DNA from 3 places in the Streptomyces sp. NPDC059166 genome. Region 2 is predicted to be linked to each of the others. Evidence: riboswitches for the same ligand, from Rfam matches in the RefSeq annotation. Region 2 holds a riboswitch; each other region holds the start of a gene.
What was found. Region 2 has a riboswitch for thiamine pyrophosphate ahead of thiC (phosphomethylpyrimidine synthase ThiC). Riboswitches for the same ligand answer to the same signal wherever they lie in the genome.
Positions count from the first base shown of each region.

Region 1: it holds a riboswitch for thiamine pyrophosphate, as region 2 does, so the genes downstream of both, thiO (glycine oxidase ThiO) here and thiC (phosphomethylpyrimidine synthase ThiC) in region 2, are expected to answer to the same signal.
Region 3: it holds a riboswitch for thiamine pyrophosphate, as region 2 does, so the genes downstream of both, ACFXOA_RS22535 (thiamine ABC transporter substrate binding subunit) here and thiC (phosphomethylpyrimidine synthase ThiC) in region 2, are expected to answer to the same signal.

Region 1 is NZ_JBHZCI010000022.1:122,727-127,092, forward strand. It holds gene ACFXOA_RS18580 (thiazole synthase) at 43-837, opposite strand; gene thiS (sulfur carrier protein ThiS) at 840-1,070, opposite strand; gene thiO (glycine oxidase ThiO) at 1,067-2,287, opposite strand; TPP riboswitch at 2,285-2,397, opposite strand; gene ACFXOA_RS18595 (hypothetical protein) at 2,449-2,790, shown strand; gene ACFXOA_RS18600 (NAD(P)/FAD-dependent oxidoreductase) at 2,996-4,231, shown strand; gene ACFXOA_RS18605 (Rv2175c family DNA-binding protein) at 4,295-4,366, shown strand, end outside.
Region 2 is NZ_JBHZCI010000001.1:245,513-249,878, reverse strand. It holds gene ACFXOA_RS01150 (hypothetical protein) at 1-84, shown strand, start outside; gene thiC (phosphomethylpyrimidine synthase ThiC) at 510-2,351, opposite strand; TPP riboswitch at 2,344-2,485, opposite strand; gene ACFXOA_RS01140 (YibE/F family protein) at 2,557-3,912, shown strand; gene ACFXOA_RS01135 (SsgA family sporulation/cell division regulator) at 4,003-4,366, opposite strand, start outside.
Region 3 is NZ_JBHZCI010000030.1:97,519-101,884, forward strand. It holds gene ACFXOA_RS22530 (ABC transporter permease) at 1-1,092, opposite strand, end outside; gene ACFXOA_RS22535 (thiamine ABC transporter substrate binding subunit) at 1,137-2,228, opposite strand; TPP riboswitch at 2,300-2,416, opposite strand; gene rlmN (23S rRNA (adenine(2503)-C(2))-methyltransferase RlmN) at 2,492-3,598, opposite strand; gene ACFXOA_RS22545 (hypothetical protein) at 3,751-4,278, opposite strand.

The DNA of each region.
Region 1 (4,366 bases), on a different contig from region 2:
GTATGCACGTGCTGTGACCGGGAAGGACTGCTTCCGGCCGGATCAGAACGCCGGTCGTTCGGGATCCAGCACAGCGCGGCCCTCGGCGGGCGACGACGCCTCCGCGAAGTGGCGGCGCGGGATCCGCCCCGCCCGGTACGCGAGCCGTCCGGCGTCCACCGCGTGGCGCATGGCCGCCGCCATCAGTTCCGGCTCCTGGGCCCGGGTCACCGCTGAGGCGAGCATCACGGCGGAGCAGCCCAGCTCCATGGCCAGCGCCGCGTCCGACGCGGTCCCCGCGCCCGCGTCCAGGATCACCGGGACCTCGGCCCGCTCGGTGATCAGCTGGAAGTTGTGCGGGTTGCGGATGCCCAGCCCGGAACCGATGGGGGAGCCCAGCGGCATGATCGCGGCACACCCCACGCCCTGCAGCTTGCGCGCCAGGACCGGGTCGTCGCTGGTGTACGGCAGGACCGTGAAGCCGTCGTCGACCAGGATCTCCGCGGCGTCCAGCAGCTCGACCGGATCGGGCAGCAGCGTCCGCTCGTCCGCCACCACCTCCAGCTTGATCCAGTCCGTCCCCAGCGCCTCACGCGCCAGCCGGGCCGTCAGCACCGCTTCGCCGGCGGTGAAGCACCCCGCGGTGTTCGGGAGGACCCGGACGGAGAGGCGCTCCAGCACGGAGAGCACCGAGCCCCGCACGGTCGGGTCCAGGCGGCGCATCGCCACGGTGGTCAGCTCGGTACCCGAGGCGATCAGCGAGCGTTCCAGCACGTCGAGGCTGGGCGCCCCGCCGGTCCCCATGATCAGCCGGGACGAGAACGTCGTGGAACCCAGGGTGAAGAGATCGTCGGACACCGTCAGCCTCCCTGCACCGCGGTGAGGACCTCGACACGGTCGCCGTCGGCGAGCGCGGTCGAGGACCAGCGGCCGCGAGGCACGACGGCCTCGTTGACCGCTGCGGCGACCCCCGAGGGGGCCGACGTCAACGAGGAGACGAGGGTGTCCAGCGCGGTTCCGGCCGGGAGGGTACGCCGGTCCCCGTTGACGGAGACCTGTACGAGGGCGGCTGAGGACGCGGGCTCTGTCATGCGTGCTGCTCCTGCGGGGCGGGGGCGGTGACTGCGGGGGACGAGGACGGCGAGGGCTCCTGAGCGGCGGCGGCCGGGGCGAAGCGGGACGGTGCGAACGGGCGGCCCACCTCGGGCGGCTCGCCGGTGGTCAGCACCTCGGCCATCACATCGCCCGTGACCGGGGTGAGGAGCACCCCGTTGCGGTGGTGGCCGGTGGCCAGGTGCAGCCCCGGGAGGGCCGTGGGGCCCAGCAGAGGGGCGTTGTCCGGCGAGGAGGGCCGCAGGCCCGCACGGGTCTCGGTCAGCGGCAGCTCGGTGATCCCGGGCACCAGCTCGTGGGCGTCGCGCAGCAGCTCGTAGACACCGCCCGCGGTGACGGTGGTGTCCCAGCCCATCTCCTCGGTGGTGGCGCCGACCACCAGCTCGCCGTCGGCGCGCGGCACCAGATAGACCTGGCTCCCGCGCACGACGGCCCGTACCGTCCTGCTCAGGAAGGGCGCGTAGGCGGGCGGCACCCTCAGCCGGAGCACCTGGCCCTTCACCGGGCGCACCGGCGGCAGGAGCGCTTCGGGTACTCCGCCCAGACGTCCGCTGAGGCTCCCCCCGGCGAGCACCACCTGCCCGGCGGCCAGCTCCGTCCCGTCGCGCAGCACGGCCCCGGTCGCGCGGCCGCCCACGACGGAGAGCCGCTCCACCCAGGCGCGGCGGAAGACCACCCCCGCCCGCTCGCACGCCGTGACCAGCGCCGAGGCCAGCCGCCGGGGGTCCACCTGGTGGTCGCCGTCGACCCGCAGCCCGCCGCGCACACCGGGGGCGAGCATCGGCTCCAGACGGCGGCACTCCCGGCCGGAGAGCCACTCGGACTCCAGCCCCGAACGCAGCTGCAGCGCGTGCAGTTCGCGCAGGTGCGCCCGGTCGTCCGAGTCCAGTGCGACGGCCAGGGTCCCGCAGGCGCGGAACCCGGTGCCCTGGCCGCTCGCCTCCTCCAGCTCGGCCACGAACGCCGGATAGCGCTCCGCCGACGCCAGGTTGAGGCCGAGCAGCATCTGCTCGCCGTAATGGAGTTCGGTCACGGCGGCGAGCATCCCGGCCGCGACCATGGCGGCCCCGCCGCCCGGATCCGGATCGGCCACGGTCGTGCTCAGACCGCGCTGGGCGGACCGCCACGCGGTGACCAGACCGATGATGCCGCCCCCCACGACCAGGACGTCGGAGGTGTCCGCGGAGATGCGCATGGGCGTCCAGCCCCTCCCTTCGCCGGCATGACCCGGATCAGGTTCGTACGGTCGGAGGCCGGCCAGCCTCCCTCTCAGCCCGGTGCGCCCGGACTCCCGCGAGTGTCTTACGGTGGCCAGCCTAGACCCCGCCCGTTCCCGCCCGTAAGGGAGCCGTACCCATGGCCCGTTCACTCGACGGACTCGTCCTCGCACCGGTCGCCGACCAGGCCCCGGGGCAGGTCGGCACCCGTACCCGCTTCACGTACCACGAGGAGGACGGCCGGATCTGGGCCGAGTACGCGGGCGGCGACGTGGTCCGCGGCCACCTCGTCGGGACGAGGGAGGCGGACCGTCTCGACTTCCGTTACGTTCAGCTGAAGCGGGACGGCACCACGTCGAGCGGGCACTGCGTCTCCGCCGTCACCGATCTCCCCGACGGACGGGTCCGCCTGGACGAGACATGGGAGTGGGAGTCGCAGGACGGGAGCGGGACCAGCGTTGTCGAGGAACTCACCGACTGACGGAACGCCACATGACTAGGGCGTGTTTCGAAAGTCCCACCTGCTCGGCGACGCCTGGCACGCACGCTCGCTGCGTTGTCGGGATCACCCCGATACATCCGGTATCGGGGCGACCCTCCGCCTTGCGATCGCACGCACCAGACGCCGCCGAGCCCGCCCTCCGGGCGGACGGCGCTACTTTCGAAACACGCCCTAGGGTGGACAGGTGAGCCAGCAGACAGAGGGAACGGCGGTGGACGGGCCGCGCGGAGTGGTGATCGTGGGCGCCGGCATGGCCGGTGTGCAGACGGCCGTCGCCTTGCGCGAAAAGGGATTCGCGGGCCCGGTCACCCTGATCGGCGCCGAGCCGCACCAGCCCTACGACAGACCGCCCCTCTCCAAGGCGGTCCTGCTCGGCAAGGCCGAGGACTCCGCCTTCGACGTCGACTTCGAGGCCCTGGACGTCACCCTGCGCCTCGGACTCGACGTGACGGGCCTGCGGGCCGACGCGCACGAACTGGACACCCTCCAGGGCCCCGTCGGCTACGACGCGCTCGTCCTCGCCACCGGGGCCGAGCCCATCGCGCTCCCCGGTTCCGAGGGCGTGCCAGGGGTCCATCTGCTGCGCACCGTCGACGACGCGGCCCGGCTGCGCCCCGTGCTGGAACGGCAGCACGACATCGTCGTCGTGGGAGCGGGCTGGATCGGCGCCGAGTTCACCACGGCCGCCAGGGCCGCCGGCTGCGCGGTGACGGTGGTCGAGGCCGCCGACCGTCCCCTCGCCGGCACGATGCCCGCCGAGGTGGCCGCCCCGATGGCCGCCTGGTACGCCGAGAGCGGGGCCGTACTCCTCACCGGGGCCCGGGTCGCACGGGTCGAACAGGGTGCCGTCCACCTCGCCGACGGCCGGGCCGTGCCGGCCGGAGCGGTGGTCGTGGGCATCGGTGCCCGGCCCGCCACCGGATGGCTCGCGGGTTCGGGCATCGCGCTCGGCGCCGACGGCTCGGTCACCGCCGACAAGTCCCTGCGCGCCTCGCTCCCCGACGTCTACGCGGTGGGCGACTGCGCCTCGTTCCCCTCGGCCCGCTACGGCGAGCGGCTGCTGGTCCACCACTGGGACAACGCCCTGCAGGGGCCCGGGACGGTCGCCGCCGCGCTGGCGGACGGCGCGGCCAGGACGTACGACCCGGTGCCGTACTTCTGGTCCGAGCAGTTCGGGCGGTTCGTGCAGTACGCCGGTCACCACGCCGCCGCCGACACACTGCTGTGGCGGGGCGAACCCACCGACCCCACCTGGACGGTGTGCTGGCTGCGGCAGGGGGCCCTGGTGGCCGTGCTGGCCGTCAGCCGGCCGCGCGACCTGGCACAGGGGCGCAGGCTGATCGAGGCCGGAGCGCGGATCGACCCGGTGAGGGCCGCCGACTCCGCCGTACCGCTGAAATCGACGGTGCTCCCGGGGTAGGCGACGGCCCCGTACGCCCGGCCCGGCTACCGGCTGTCGGTCCGGGATGGCACGCTTGTCCCTGTGACCGAGATTGACGCAAAGATCGATGCTCTCGTCCCCGCCTGGCTCCACCTTCCCGACATCGCGGAAATG
Region 2 (4,366 bases):
CCCGCGGCCGGCCCCCGCCCCACCTTCACCAGCCCTGACTTCACCAGCCCCGACTTCGGCGGTCCCGAGCACCAGCCGGACTGACGGGGACGATGCCCGCGCTGCGGCAGGAGGCCGCGAACCCGCCGGGCCTGCCGGAGGCCGCGCGTCCAGGACGGCCCGGAGGGGCCCCGAACGCCCCGGCCGTTCGCCCCTGTTGGTCCGCGCACACGGCGAACGGGCAGCGGCAGCGGACGACCTGCGGCGGACGACCGCTCGCGACGGTCCGAAGGGGCGAACCCCTCCGCCCGGGACCCGTCCCCCGTGCGGCGGCCCCGGCAGCCGCATCCGTACCCCGGCCGAGGCCGTGGGAACGGATGGGGCCCAGCCGGTACGGCCGCCGCCCGGCACCGAGCGGACGCCCTGGGCGGGCCCGCCGCCGGGCAGCCGCCCGAAGCCGGGGCTGCCCGGCGCCCGGGCGGCCGGGCGGCATACGGCTCCGGCTCGGTCCTGCTCGGCTCTACCCGGCTCTACTCGGCCAGAGGCAGATACACACGGTTTCCCGCGGCCGCGAACTCCTTCGACTTCTCCAACATCCCCGCCTCGATCTCCTCAGCCGTCGAACCCGTGTCACCACCGAACTGCTCCGAGATGCTCCTGCTGATCTTCATCGAGCAGAACTTCGGCCCGCACATGGAGCAGAAGTGCGCCGTCTTGGCCGGCTCGGCGGGCAGGGTCTCGTCGTGGAACTCCCGGGCGGTGTCCGGGTCGAGAGCCAGGTTGAACTGGTCCTCCCAGCGGAACTCGAACCGGGCGTCGGAAAGGGCGTCGTCCCACTCCTGCGCCCCTGGGTGCCCCTTGGCGAGGTCGGCCGCGTGAGCGGCGATCTTGTACGTGATGACACCCGTCTTCACGTCGTCGCGGTTCGGGAGCCCCAGGTGCTCCTTCGGCGTGACGTAACAGAGCATCGCCGTGCCCCACCAGGCGATCATCGCCGCGCCGATCCCGGAGGTGATGTGGTCGTACGCGGGAGCCACATCGGTGGTCAGCGGGCCCAGCGTGTAGAAGGGCGCCTCCTCGCAGATCTCCTGCTGGAGGTCGATGTTCTCCTTGATCTTGTGCATCGGGACGTGTCCCGGACCCTCGATCATCGTCTGGACGCCGAACCGCTTGGCCACGGAGTTGAGTTCGCCGAGCGTGCGGAGTTCGGCGAACTGCGCCTCGTCGTTGGCGTCCGCGATCGAGCCGGGGCGCAGCCCGTCACCGAGCGAGTACGTCACGTCGTAGGCGGCGAGGATCTCGCACAGTTCCTCGAAGTGCTCGTAGAGGAACGACTCCTTGTGATGCGCCAGGCACCAGGCCGCCATGATGGAACCGCCCCGGGAGACGATGCCGGTCTTCCGGCGGGCCGTGAGCGGGACGTACGGCAGCCTCACCCCGGCGTGCACGGTCATGTAGTCGACGCCCTGCTCGGCCTGTTCGACGACCGTGTCCTTGTAGATCTCCCAGGTCAGCTCCTCGGCCCGGCCGTCCACCTTCTCGAGGGCCTGGTAGAGGGGGACGGTCCCGATCGGCACGGGCGAGTTGCGCAGCACCCATTCACGGGTGGTGTGGATGTTCCGCCCGGTGGACAGGTCCATGACCGTGTCCGCGCCCCACTTGGTCGCCCAGGTCATCTTGTCCACCTCCTCCTCGATGGACGAGGTGACCGCGGAGTTCCCGATGTTGGCGTTGACCTTCACCAGGAACCGCTTCCCGATGATCATCGGCTCGATCTCGGGATGGTTGACGTTGGCCGGCAGCACGGCCCGCCCCGCGGCGATCTCCTCGCGCACGACCTCGGGTGCGACGTTCTCCCGGATCGCGACGTATTCCATCTCCGGGGTGATCTCCCCCCGGCGCGCGTAGGCGAGTTGGGTGACCGGGCGGCCGTCGCGGCTCCTGCGCGGCAGCCGGGGACGTCCGGGGAAGACCGCGTCGAGGTTGCGCAGACCGCCGCGGGGCGACGTGTGCCGGACTCCGTCGTCCTCGGGACGCGCCGGCCGGCCGGCGTACTCCTCGGTGTCCCCGCGGGAGATGATCCAGTTCTCCCGGAGCGGGGCGAGCCCGCGGCGTACGTCGGTGTCGATGGTGGGGTCGGTGTACGGGCCGGACGTGTCGTACAGGGTCACGTCCTTCCCGTTGGTGAGATGCACCTGACGGACCGGCACACGGAGGTCCGGGCGCGAGCCCTGGACGTACCCCTTGTGCCAGCCGATGGACTTACCGGCCCCGTCGTTCCCGGTGTCCACGGAGTCGGGCATGCTCTCCGTGGCCCCCTTGAGCGATGCGTTCCGCTTCGAGGCAGGCGTGCGTGCGTCCGCTGTGGTCATGAGACCTACTCCCTACGCCGGCATTACCCGGTAACAGGTTCGGCGGTCGGCGCAGCTTTCCCGTAGACCCCTCAGGGAGATACGAAGGTCAGCGCCCTCTCAGCCCGGTGCTCCGAGCTCCCGCGTGTACAGATGTGGCTCCACGCTAACCCCCGTCGTGGCGTGCTGGCCAGAGGGCCTACCCACTCCTTGGGATGATCGGTGGGTGACCTCCCCCGGAACCACCCCCGAGCCGCACGGCCACGCATCAGGCAGCACACAGAGCCACGCGCACGTCCATTCCCACAGTCACGGCCCGGCCGCGCCCGTGTCCAAACACCTGCGCAAGATCATCGCCGCCGTACTGATCCCCTTCGCCGCGGCGGTCCTGGTCGGGCTGGTGGTGTTCTGGCCGGGAGGCGCACCTCCGCACGAGCGCACGGGCGTCGGCTTCGACCGGCAGACCCAGGACGGCCGGGTGACGAAGGTCGTCCAGGTGGACTGTGCCGACGTCAACGCCTCACAGGTTCCGCCCACCGGTGACACCTCCACCCCGTCCGGGAGGGAGGCGGTCAACGGGCAGAAGGGGCAGTGCAAGAAGGCCACGGTCGAGGTGACGTCCGGCGAGGACAAGGGCCGTACGTTCGTCGAGGTCGTCCAGCCCGATGCCCCACGCCAGCTCCACGAGGGACAGGGCGTGGTGGTCGCCTACGCGCCCGACGCGCCGAGTGACCTGCAGTATTCGGTGACCGACGTGGACCGTACGTTCCCGATGGCGCTGCTCGCCGGGATCTTCGCGGTCTCCGTGGTGGTGGTCGGCAGGATGCGCGGGCTCATGGCGCTGATCGCGCTCGCCGTCTCGTTCGGCGTGCTGACCCTCTTCATCCTGCCGGCGATCCTCCAGGGCTCGAATCCGCTGGTCGTGGCCGTGATCGGATCGAGCGCCATCATGCTCATCGCCCTCTACACCTGCCATGGGCTGACGGCCCGTACCTCCGTGGCCGTGGTCGGGACGCTCATCTCACTGCTGCTGATCGGTCTGCTGGGCTCCCTGTTCATCGGCTGGGCGAGCCTTACCGGCAACACCGACGACAACACCGGCCTGATCCACGGGCTCTACCCGGAGATCGACATGAGCGGCCTTCTCCTGGCCGGCGTGATCATCGGATCGCTCGGTGTCCTGGACGATGTCACCGTCACCCAGACCTCCGCCGTCTGGGAACTCCACCAGGCCGATCCGACGATGGGCGCCCGGCGGCTCTACCGCGCGGCCATCCGGATCGGCCGCGACCACATCGCCTCGGTCGTGAACACACTCGTGCTCGCCTACGCGGGCGCGGCTCTCCCCCTGCTGCTGCTCTTCTCGATCGCGCAGAGCAGCGTGGGCACGGTCGCCAACAGCGAACTCGTCGCCGAGGAGATCGTCCGGACCCTGGTCGGATCGATCGGGCTGGTCGCCTCGGTACCGGTGACGACGGCGCTCGCGGCCCTGGTGGTCTCCGCGGACCGCACGGGGACCGGCGCGGAAGCCGGAGCTCCCGCGCCCGCGCGGACCGGGAGGGGGCGACGGCGCAAGACATGACGCGGGGCAGCACACACATGCCCATGAGCCGGGACACGGAGATCTGGTGCATCGGTCGGCGGTGTTCCGTGCCCGGCCGGTCCCTCGCCGTCAGCCGGCGTTCTGCTCCTTGGCGAGGATGCGGCCCAGCGCCTCCTCCAGACTGCCGTCGAAGTCACCCAGCGTGTGCTCCTGCCCCAGTGGCACCAGCTTGTCCGTCCGGTCGAGGAAGGCCACGAGTGGTGCCGTTCCGGCCCTGAACAGTGCGCGGTCCGCACCGACCTGAAGGCGGATGTGTACATCGGAAAGCCCTTCGGGCTCGGTCGGGCCGATGTGCACATCACCGTCACCACTGGGGCTGTTGAGACCGTCGAGCAGCAGCTCGCGGCCGAATGCCCAGGTGACGGGGGCGTCACCGGGCAGGTGGAAGGTCATCCGGATCGCATACGGATCGCTTACCTCGTACCGGAGCTCC
Region 3 (4,366 bases), on a different contig from region 2:
CCGGCCTGCCCGCCGCGTCAGGGCCGCCGCCGCGAGGCCACCGATCACCAGGGCGATGAGCGTCGCCACCATGGCGTACCGCAGGGAGTTGCCGATGGCGTCGAGCGGCGGAACCAGGAAGGTGGAGCCGTTGGCGTCGGCGGACTGCAGCGCCCGGTAGAAGGCGAGGCCGTAGCCACCGGAGGTGTCGAAGGAGCGCTCCACCAGCACGCCGAGCGGCAGCAGGACGAGAAGGAGCACCGTCAGCAGGACGCCGCCGAGCAGCAGGCGCTGGCCGGGTCCGCGGGGCGGGCTCGCGGTCTGCGCGGGGTCGACCAGTCCGAGGGCGGTCTCCCTGCGGCGTACGGTCCAGGCGTGCAGGGCGAGGATCCCGCCGACCGCGGCGAACTGCACCAGGGTGAGCACGGCGGCGGTCGGCAGGTCCAGCAGCTGCGCGGTCTGCCGGTAGATCTCCACCTCCAGGGTGGAGTAGGCCGGGCCGCCGAGGATCTGGACGACGCCGAAGGAGGTGAAGGTGAAGAGGAAGACCATGAGCGCGGCGGCGGCCACGGCAGGGACGAGCGCGGGCAGGGTCACCTGCCGCCAGGCGGCGAACCGGCCCGCCCCGAGCACCCGGGCGGCCTCCTCCTGGCGCGGGTCCAGCTGCGACCAGAGTCCGCCGACGGTCCGTACGACGACCGCGTAGTTGAAGAACACGTGGGCGAGCAGGATCGCCCACACCGTGGTGTCGAGCCGGACGCCCCACAGTTCGTCGAGGAAGCCGCCCCGCCCCAGCAGCGCCAGGAACGCCGTGCCCACCACCACCGTGGGCAGCACGAACGGCACGGTCACCACGGCCCGCAGCAGCTGTTTGCCGGGGAACCGCAGGCGGGCGAAGACGTAGGCGCCGGGCAGGGCGATCAGCAGGGTGAGCACGGTGGAGGCGACGGCCTGCCAGGTGGTGAACCAGAGGACGTCCAGGATGTCGGGCCGACCGAGCACCTGGCCGACGCGGCCGAACTGCCACTCGCCCTGTGCCTTCAGCCCCCGGCCGACGATCGCGGCGACCGGGTAGGCGAAGAACAGGGCGAAGAACAGCACGGGCACGGCCATCAGGGCGCACCTCACGGCGGTCCCCCGCCATGAGGGCCGCGCGGCTACTTCACGACGAGCGAGGACCACGACTGGACCCACTGCTCACGGTTCTTGGCGATCTTCTCCGGGTCCACCGTCGCCGGCTTGTCGACGGCGGTCCCGAACTTCGTGAAGAGCTCGGGCAGTTCCGCGTCCTTCACCACCGGGTTCACGAACATGTTGAGCGGCATGTCCTCCTGGAACTTCTTGCTGATCAGGAAGTCCAGCAGCGCCTTGCCGCCCGCCTCGTTCCGCGCCCCGTCGAGCAGGCCGGCGAACTCGGTCTGCCGGAAGCACGTTCCGGTGGCGACGCCTGTCGGGGCCTCGGTGGGCCGCGGGTCCGCGTACAGCACCTCGACGGGCGGGCTGGAGGCGTAGGAGACGACGAGCGGGCGGTCCGCCCTGGCCTTCTTCCCGCCGGCGGAACCGGAGAACTCCTCGTTGTACGCCTGCTCCCAGCCGTCGACGGTCTTGACCCCGTTGGCCTTCAGCTTCTTCCAGTAGTCCTGGTAGCCGGTCTCGCCGTAGGTGGCGACGGTGCCGAGGAGGAAGCCGAGTCCGGGAGAGGACGTCGCGGCGTTCTCGGTGACGAGGAGGTCCTTGTACGCGGGCTTCAGCAGGTCGTCGAAGGACTTCGGCGGGTCGAGCTTCCTGTCGGCGAAGTACTTCCTGTCGTAGTTCACGCAGATGTCGCCGGTGTCGACGGGCGTGACCCGGTGCTGTCCGGCGTCGAGCTGCGTGCCGGTCTCGACGCGGTCCAGGCCCTTGGCCTCGTAGGGCGTGAACAGGCCGTTGTCGAGGGCGCGGGAGAGCAGGGTGTTGTCCACGCCGAAGAAGACGTCGCCCCGGGGGGATCCCTTGGTCAGGATCTCCTGGTTGAGCGCGGCTCCCGCGTCACCGCTCTTGAGTACCTTGACCTTGTAGCCGGTCTCCTTCGTGAACGCCTTCAGGACGGAGTCCGAGGCGTTGAAGGAGTCGTGGCTCACCAGCGTGACGGTCTTCGAACCGGCCCCGGTGCCCCCGGACGTGCTGTCGTCGGAGCCGCCGCATCCCGCGAGCACGCTCACGGCCAGCGTGGCGGCCACGGCCGTCGCCGCGTACCTGGTGGTGTTCATGTGATTCCTCCTGGAGGTGACCAGGAAGAGACGCGGCCCTGCCCGCTCGGTGAGCGGGCAGGGCGCAACAGCTTGAGTAAGGTCCGAACTTCCTACCCGGAATGACCTGGGCGAGGTTCAGAGGGTCTGCGGCCGACCTGTCCTCGGTGCCGCACTCTCAGCGCTGTGGCGCTCCCCTGTCGGAATATGAAGTTGATGACGGCGCCAGGCTACACCGGCCGGATCACGACGGTCCGGCCGGATGCCGCCCTGGCCGGGAGGCCTCAGCGCTCGGACGCGGCGAGCTGCCCGCAGGCGCCGTCGATCTCCTGACCACGGGTGTCGCGAACGGTGACCGGCACACCGTGGGCGGCGATCGCCTCGACGAACGCCTTCTCGTCCTCGGGCCGCGAAGCGGTCCACTTGGAGCCCGGGGTGGGGTTCAGCGGGATCAGGTTGACGTGCACCCGCTTGCCCTTGAGCAGCCGGCCCAGCCGGTCACCGCGCCACGCCTGGTCGTTGATGTCGCGGATCAGCGCGTACTCGATGGAGATGCGGCGACCCGACTTCTCGGCGTACTCCCACGCCGCGTCCAGGACCTCGCGGACCTTCCAGCGGGTGTTCACCGGGACGAGGGTGTCCCGCAGCTCGTCGTCCGGCGCGTGCAGCGACACGGCGAGGCGGCACTTGAAGCCCTCGTCGGCGAAGCGCAGCATCGCCGGGACCAGTCCCACCGTGGACACGGTGATGCCCCGCTGCGACAGCCCGAGGCCGTCCGGCTCCGGGTCGGTCAGCCGGCGGATCGCCCCGACCACGCGGTTGTAGTTGGCCAGCGGCTCGCCCATGCCCATGAACACGATGTTGGAAAGCCGTGCCGGGCCGCCCGCGACCTCACCGTCGCGCAGGGCCCGCATGCCGTCCACGATCTGGTGCACGATCTCGGCGGTCGAGAGGTTGCGGTCGAGGCCCGCCTGCCCGGTCGCGCAGAACGGGCAGTTCATCCCGCAGCCGGCCTGCGAGGAGATGCACATGGTCACCCGGTCGGGATACCGCATCAGGACCGACTCCACGAGCGTGCCGTCGTGGAGCTTCCACAGCGTCTTGCGGGTGGTGTCGTCGTCGCAGCTGATGTGGCGCACGACCGACATCAGATCGGGGAACATCGCCTCGGCGAGCTTCTCCCGCGAGGCGGCCGGGATGTTGGTCCACTCGGCCGGGTCGGCCGTGTACCGCGTGAAGTAGTGCTGCGACAGCTGCTGGGCACGGAAGCCCTTCTCGCCGGTCGCGGCGACCGCTTCCTTGCGCTCGTCGGGCGTGAGGTCGGCGAGGTGCCGCGGCGGCCGCTTGGCTCCGCGGGGCGCGACGAAAGTGAGTTCTCCGGGCTTAGGCATGGTTCTTCCAGTGTGGCAGACGCGCCGTGGTGCCCCGGGCCGCAGAGGGCCGGACAAGAAGGAGGGAGGATCGTACGAGCGACGCGTACGGCCCCTGCACGGCCCGGGCACGGCCCGGCCGTGACCGATCGCACTGTGGGGATCCGCCGCCGTCAGCCCTGCTCGTCCAGGGCGGCGCGCATGTGGCGGTGCGATTCCATGGCCCGCCCGCGCATCCACATCAGCCAGTAGCAGAAGGCGGCCGTGCCCGCGGCGAAGAGCAGCGGGAAGACGACGGACCCGGTGGCTGTTCCAAGGACCAGCAGACCCACTGCGATCAGGCCCATGCAGCCCAGCCAGTACGGCAGCCAGCGGCCTCCGCGTTCCATCTTGCCCAGCTGTTCGTCGACCAGCCGTCGCATGGTCGCCCGCTCCTGCGGGTCCCGGGGCAGCTCACGGTGCCGGATCTTCCGGTTGAGCTCGGCGATCCCGCGCGGGTCCGCGCCGGCGGCGCGGCTGGTCCTGCGGCGCTGCACCGCGATGATCGCGATGACCACGGCGGTGAGCAGGGCGCTCTGGACCACCCACCAGACGATGTTCCCGTCACGGCGTAACAGGGCGTGCACTGCGACACCCACGACGAAGATCACGATCGCCTGGGCGGTCAGACTGCGGTCGAGCAGGGCTTTCAGGGTGCGCACGGCCACCCACCTCCACGGGGTCGACGGAACGACGCGGTCGTTCCCCTGGTACCCCGCGGTGCGGCGTCCATCGGCCGGGGCGGCGCCG